Regions from separate parts of the Arthrobacter sp. 10N410 genome, predicted to be linked through region 1. Evidence: riboswitches for the same ligand, from Rfam matches in the RefSeq annotation. Region 1 holds a riboswitch; the other holds the start of a gene.
The links. A riboswitch is a leader RNA that binds a small molecule or an ion and turns the genes downstream of it on or off. The one in region 1 is predicted to bind thiamine pyrophosphate.
Positions count from the first base shown of each region.

Region 2: linked by a shared signal. The riboswitch ahead of thiO (glycine oxidase ThiO) and the one ahead of thiC (phosphomethylpyrimidine synthase ThiC) in region 1 are both predicted to bind thiamine pyrophosphate.

Region 1 covers NZ_JBFTIP010000002.1:69,741-72,942, reverse strand. The annotation lists gene AC1DB8_RS04810 (VOC family protein) at 1-719, opposite strand, end outside; gene AC1DB8_RS04805 (amidohydrolase family protein) at 800-1,900, opposite strand; TPP riboswitch at 1,995-2,102, shown strand; gene thiC (phosphomethylpyrimidine synthase ThiC) at 2,071-3,202, shown strand, end outside.
Region 2 covers NZ_JBFTIP010000001.1:777,802-781,003, forward strand. The annotation lists gene AC1DB8_RS03720 (RNB domain-containing ribonuclease) at 1-516, opposite strand, end outside; gene AC1DB8_RS03725 (ferritin-like fold-containing protein) at 557-1,228, shown strand; gene thiE (thiamine phosphate synthase) at 1,225-1,953, opposite strand; TPP riboswitch at 1,980-2,100, shown strand; gene thiO (glycine oxidase ThiO) at 2,091-3,202, shown strand, end outside.

The sequences.
Region 1 (3,202 bases):
AGGGTGTCACGGCGGGGGCCGGCGCCGCGGCTGTTCCAAACGTTCATGGCCATGTGGTGGTGGTAGCCGCCGGCTGAGACGAAGAGCGCCTGGCCGTGCCAGCCCGCGGTCTTCTCAAAGCCGAGGGTGCCGACGTAGAAGTCGTGCGCGGACTGCACGTCGCCGACCTGCAGGTGGACGTGCCCGACGCCGGCGTCGGCCTCGCGCTGCCCGGCGAGCGACGCCTCGGTGAGGTGCTGCTCGAGGTAGCGCTGCGGCGGCAGGGCCAGGCTGTCCATCACGACGTTCTTGCCGTCCCAGGACCAGGCTTCGCGGGGGCGGTCCCAGTAGAGCTCGATACCGTTGCCCTCCGGGTCATTGAAGTAGAAGGCCTCGCTGACAAGGTGGTCGGCGCTGCCGGTGAAGGATTGCGGCTCATACTGCGCGGCGGACGCGACGGTGGCGGCCAGCGAGGGCTGGTCCTCAAAGAGAAGGGCGGTGTGGAAGAGGCCGGCTTCGCCGCGGGAGGGCAGGTTCAGCCCGGGTGCCGGTGCCAGGTGGACCAGCGGCTTGAGCTTGCGTCCGAGGTAGAGCCCGCCGTCCTGCTCGGCAACGATGTCGAGGCCGAGGGCGCGCTGGTAGTAGTCCGTCATCAGCTTCATGTCGCCGACCTTGAGCATCACGGTGCCCATGGTGAGTTCGGCAGGAAGGAGATCCTGGGTGCTGGCTTCTACGGTCATTGAAACGCTCCGGTGGTTCTGTGGCCCCCGACCTTCGGCGACCCTCGTAGAGTTAAATTACTTGAAGCTTCAATTTATTCCTAATGGCCGGGGATGCTCCCCTGTACCAGTTCGCCGCGGAGCACGATGCCCCTGAGCTCGCGCAGGGTGCCGAGATTCCCGCGCGGATCCTCGGCGCAGACCAGGACGTCGGCACTGGCACCTTCTGTGATCGCGTCGGCTCCGAGCCAGTCGCGGGCGGCCCAGGCCCCTGCGTCGAGGGCGGCGCCGGCGGGGAGCCCGGCGCCGTGCAGGGCCTCAAGTTCGTCGACGATGCGCCCGTGCTTGATCACACTCCCCGCGTCCGTCCCGGCGTAGATGGCGACCCCGGCCTCATACGCCTCGAGGATCCGTTCGGCGCGGCGTTCCCAGAGCCCCAGCATGTGCGCCGCGTAGCGGGGGAACTTTGCCTTGGCCTGGGCCGCGATGTCCGGGAAAGTGGCGATGTTGATTAGGGTGGGGACAATCGGGACACCCTGTTCGACGAAGCGCGGCAAGTGCCGGGGAAGCAGCCCGGTTCCGTGTTCGATGCAGTCGATGCCGGCGTCGAGCATGTCATCGAGGGTGTCCTCCGCGAAGCAGTGCGCCGTGACGCGGGCGCCTTCGTCGTGGGCGGCCCGGACCGCGTCCCTGACGCTCCGGGCCGGGAAACTCGCAGCGAGGTCGCCGGCGTCGCGGTCGATCCAGTCCCCCACCAGCTTGACCCAGCCGTCCCCCGCGCGGGCCTGCTTGCGTACGGCCTCCACGAGGTCCTCGGGTTCCACCTCGACGGCGAAGCCCCGCAGGTACCGCCGCGTCCTGGCGATGTGCCGCCCGGCGCGGAGAATGCGTGGCAGCTCGCGCCGTTGCTGGATCCAGCGGGTGTCATGAACGGCGCCGGCGTCGCGGACCAGCAGGGTACCGGCGTCGCGATCGGTCAGGGCCTGCCGCTCGGCAACGTCCTCGGGAACATCCCCGCCGGGTCCGAGCCCGATATGGCAGTGCGCATCGACCAGCCCGGGGATCACCCAACCGTCCAGGACCAGGTCCGGCGCGGCCGCGGGGCGCCGGAAGGTCAGGCGGCCGTCCACGGCCCACAGCCCGCGCCGCTCTTGGTCGGCTCCGGTGAGGACCGGGCAGCTGAACTCGATGATGCCGCTCATGGCCTAAAGCCTAATCCGCATCGCGATCCGCGGGCCAAGCCCGCCCAGCCCCCCAGCCCCTCGACGGCTTCCCGTCGGGCTGTGGTAGCTTCGTCTACGACCACACGGGTGCCCTTGCAGGGGCTGAGATCGGGCTGACGCAGCCTGCGACCGTTGAACCTGTCCGGGTAATGCCGGCGAAGGAAGTGAGTATCTCTTTGAGCGCAACAAATCCACAGCAGAGCCCTGCCCAGAATGGGAACAGCGCCGCAGCAGCTACCGTGAAGCAGTCCCTGAAGTCGCATGCCCTCGCGTACGTCGAGGACGGCGGGATCCGCGTCCCGGTAACCGAAATCGCCCTGGCACCGTCCCCTGGCGGCGTCGGGAATCCTCCGTTCCGGGTCTTCCGCACCGCGGGCCCGGGCAGCGACCCGGTGGTGGGACTCGCCGCTTTCCGCCGTGACTGGATCGCCGGGCGCGCGGACACGGAGCCGTACAGCGGCCGGGAACGCACTCTGCTCGACGACGGCAAGTCCGCGGTCAGGCGCGGCGCCGCCTCGGCTGAATGGCGGGGCGCACCGCCCGAGCCGCGTCGCGCCGTCGAAGGCCGAACGGTTACCCAGATGCATTATGCGCGGCACGGCATCGTGACACCGGAGATGCGTTTCGTCGCGCTGCGGGAGAACTGCGACGTCGAGCTTGTCCGCGGCGAAGTCGCCGCCGGCCGGGCCATCATCCCAAGCAACATCAACCACCCGGAGTCCGAGCCGATGATCATCGGGAAGGCGTTCCTGGTGAAGATCAACGCGAACATCGGCAACTCCGCGGTAAGCAGTTCCATCGCCGAGGAGGTCGACAAGCTCCAATGGGCCACGCAATGGGGGGCGGACACGGTGATGGACCTTTCGACCGGGGACGACATCCATACGACCCGCGAATGGATCATCCGCAACTCGCCCGTCCCCATCGGCACCGTCCCGATCTATCAGGCACTGGAGAAGGTGAACGGCGAAGCAAACGCCCTGACCTGGGAGATTTTCCGTGACACGGTGATCGAACAGTGCGAGCAGGGCGTCGACTACATGACGATCCACGCCGGGGTGCTGCTGCGGTACGTCCCGTTGACCGCCAACCGGGTCACCGGCATCGTGTCCCGCGGAGGTTCCATCATGGCTGGGTGGTGCCTTGCACACCACCAGGAGAACTTTCTCTACACGCATTTCGACGAGTTGTGCGAAATTTTCGCCCGCTACGACGTCGCCTTCTCACTCGGCGACGGCCTGCGGCCGGGGTCGACGGCGGACGCCAACGACGCTGCCCAGT
Region 2 (3,202 bases), on a different contig from region 1:
CTTGGCCCGGCTGCGGACCTGTGCCCGGCGGACCAGCACGGAGGAGACCTCGGCAGCGGCGTCGAGCTCGAACTCCCAGACGAAGGCCGCGCAGAGCTGGCCCGCCAGCAGGCTGCCGGCCGCTTCGCTGATGACCTCGGGGTGCAGGGGGATGCGGCCGTCCGGAGTGTAGAACGTCTGGCCGCGGCGCCGGGTCTCGGCGTCGAGCGCGCCGCCGGGGGCGACGAAGGACGGGACGTCGGCGATCGCGTAGAAAACCCTGTACCCGTCGCCGGCGCGGTCAATGAACAAGGCCTGGTCCAGGTCCGTCGAGGACGCCGGGTCGATGGTCACGAACTCCACGTGAGTCAAATCCAGTTCCGGCAGCTCGTGGGAGGCGACGGCCGCCTCGGCGTCCCGGAGCACGGCTTCCGGAAACGGCCCGGGCAGCTCCAGGACGGTGCGCAGTGCGTTGAGCGCCTGGGCAAGCTGGTTCTTCTGCTGGCGGACGCTCGGAGTCAGGCGATGATGAGACACGGAATCAGGTTAGCCCGATTTCCGCTACTAGTCTTGAAGCATGAGCACCTCCCCGGCCGAGCCCGCCCGCTACAACCGTTTCCTCCGGGACCTGCTGGGCGTGATGGCCTACGGGGAGCTCTCGGCCTTCGAACGGCTCTCCTCCGACGCCCGGTATTCGCCCACCCTGCACGACCGGGCGGTGCTGGGCGGCCTCGCCGTCATCGAGTTCCAGCATTTTGAACTGGTCTGCGCGAAGCTGGCGGAGATGGGCATTGACGCGGAGGAGGCCATGCTGCCGTTCCAGCCTTCGGTGGACCACTTCCATGAGCGCACCCGCCCCGCCGACTGGCACGAGTCGCTCATGAAGGCCTACGTGATCGACACGGTCTCCGCGGACTTTTACCGGTCCATTTCGGGCTATGTCGACGCCGGGACGGCCGGGCTGATCGAACTGGTCCAGGCGGCCGGGGACGCGACGGTGGTGCTGCGGGACCGGCTCAAGGCCGCGCTCGCCGACGATCCGCGGCTGGCGTCCCGGCTGGCCCTGTGGGCTCGGCGGTTGCTCGGCGAAGCGCTTACCCAGGCCCAGCGGGTCAGCGTGGAGCACGCCTTCCTCGGCGGCCTGACCGGCACGGACGAGGACCGGGCCGGTGAACTCGCCCGCGCCCTGACCGCCGAGCTTGCCGCCGCCCATTCCCGTCGGATGTCAGAGCTGGGACTAGCCGGCTAGTTGTCCGCGGCGCCGCTGTGGACGTCGGCGTCGGCGTCCGCCCCGGCGTCGAGCGCGGCGAGCAGGGCACGCGCGGCCCCGGCAGGATCAGCGGCCTCGGTAATCGCCCGGACCACCACAATCCTTCTGGCTCCGGCGTCGACCACCTGGGCCACGTTGCCCAGGTCGATGCCGCCGATCGCGAACCACGGCACCACCCCGGCGACTTTCCCGACGTCGGCGGCCTCGGCCCGGCCGATCGCCGCGGCGGCGTAGCGCACCAGGTCCAGCCCGACGGCGGCGCGGCCCGGCTTGGTGGGGGTGGCCCAGACCGGGCCCACGCAGAAGTAGTCCAGCCCGCCCCGGCCCGGGGACGCCGCGATGGCCGCATCCACCTGTTCCGGCGTGTGCGTGGACATGCCGATCACGGTGCCCTTGCCCAGGAAATCCCGTGCCGCGGCGAACGGGATGTCCTTTTGCCCAATGTGGAACACCGGCGCCCCTGCCAGTGAGGCCAGGTCGGCACGGTCGTTTACCGCCCAGAGCCGGCCGTGCCGCCGCGCCACGGAGTGCAGGACCTCCAGCAGCTCAAGCTCCTCGGCCGCCTCCAGCGACTTGTCCCGCAACTGGATGATGTCGACGCCGCCGGAAAAGGCGGCGTCAACGAAGTCCTCGAAGTCACCGCGCTCCTTCCGGGCATCGGTGCACAGGTACAGGCGGGCGGTGGTGTGGACATCCTGGCTCATGCCCCAAGCCTAGTTCCTCTAAACTGGGCGCATACCGCGGGAGCCCGCGCGGGCCGCCAGACGTCCGACGGGCTGAGAGGGCGTCAGAGCCGACCGCTTGACCTGATCCGGCTAGTACCGGCGTAGGGAAGGAACCCATGGACGTATCCGTCGCACCACCCGCCACACCACCGGGCCCATCCTCGGATTATTACGACGTCATCGTGATCGGCGGGGGAGTGATCGGCCACGGCATCGCCTGGGAGGCCCGCCGTTCGGGCCGTACCGTCGCGCTGGTCGACGACGCCCCCGGCACCGGCGCCAGCTGGGCTGCCGCCGGCATGCTGGCGCCCGTGAGTGAACTCCACTACCAGGAGGAGGAGCTCCTGGCCCTGATGCTGGAAGCCTCAGGGCTGTGGCCGGAGTTCGCCGCCGGCCTGGCCGGCGGCAGCACTGACGGCGGCGGCACTGGATATCTCACGACGCCGACCCTCGCCGTCGGCGCGGACGCGGCCGACCGCCGGGCGCTCGCCGACCTGCGGGCCGCGCAGCAGGCCTGCGGCCTGGCCGTGGAGCCGCTGACCGTCCGTGAAGCACGCAGCCGCGAACCGTTGCTCAGCCCCGGTATCTCCTGCGCCTTCGACATCCCGGCCGACCACCAGGTGGATCCGCGCCGGTTGCTGGCCAGGATCGGTTCACTGCTGGCTGCCGACAGCCGGTTCACGGCCGTGCCCCGCCGCGCGGCCGGGCTGCTCTGGCGCGGCGGCCGCGTCGCCGGCATCCGTTTCGAGGGCGGCGGAGAGCTCCGCGCCGGCGAGACGGTCGTAGCCAACGGTCTGGCCGCGGCGGAACTGCAGGGCCTGCCCGGGGGATTGTCCCTGCCGCTGCGTCCGGTTTACGGGGACATCCTGCGGCTCCGGGTCCCGGCACGGCTCCGGCCACTGCTGCGCTCGACCGTGCGGGGCCTGGTCCGCGGGGTTCCGGTCTACATCGTCCCGCGGGAGGACGGCACGGTCGTGATCGGCGCAACCCAGCGGGAGGATGCGCCCTCCGAGGCTGGCGCCGTCTCTGCCGGCGGCGTGTACCAGCTTCTGCGCGATGCCCAGCAGCTGGTCCCGGCCGTTGCCGAGCTGGAACTGCTCGAGGCCACGGCGCGGGCACGGCCCGGGACCCCGGACAACGCCCCGCTCCTGGGGCGCGTGGCCAGCGCCGGATCCGGACAGGACGTCGAGGGACTCATCGTTGCCACCGGGTTCTTCCGGCACGGGGT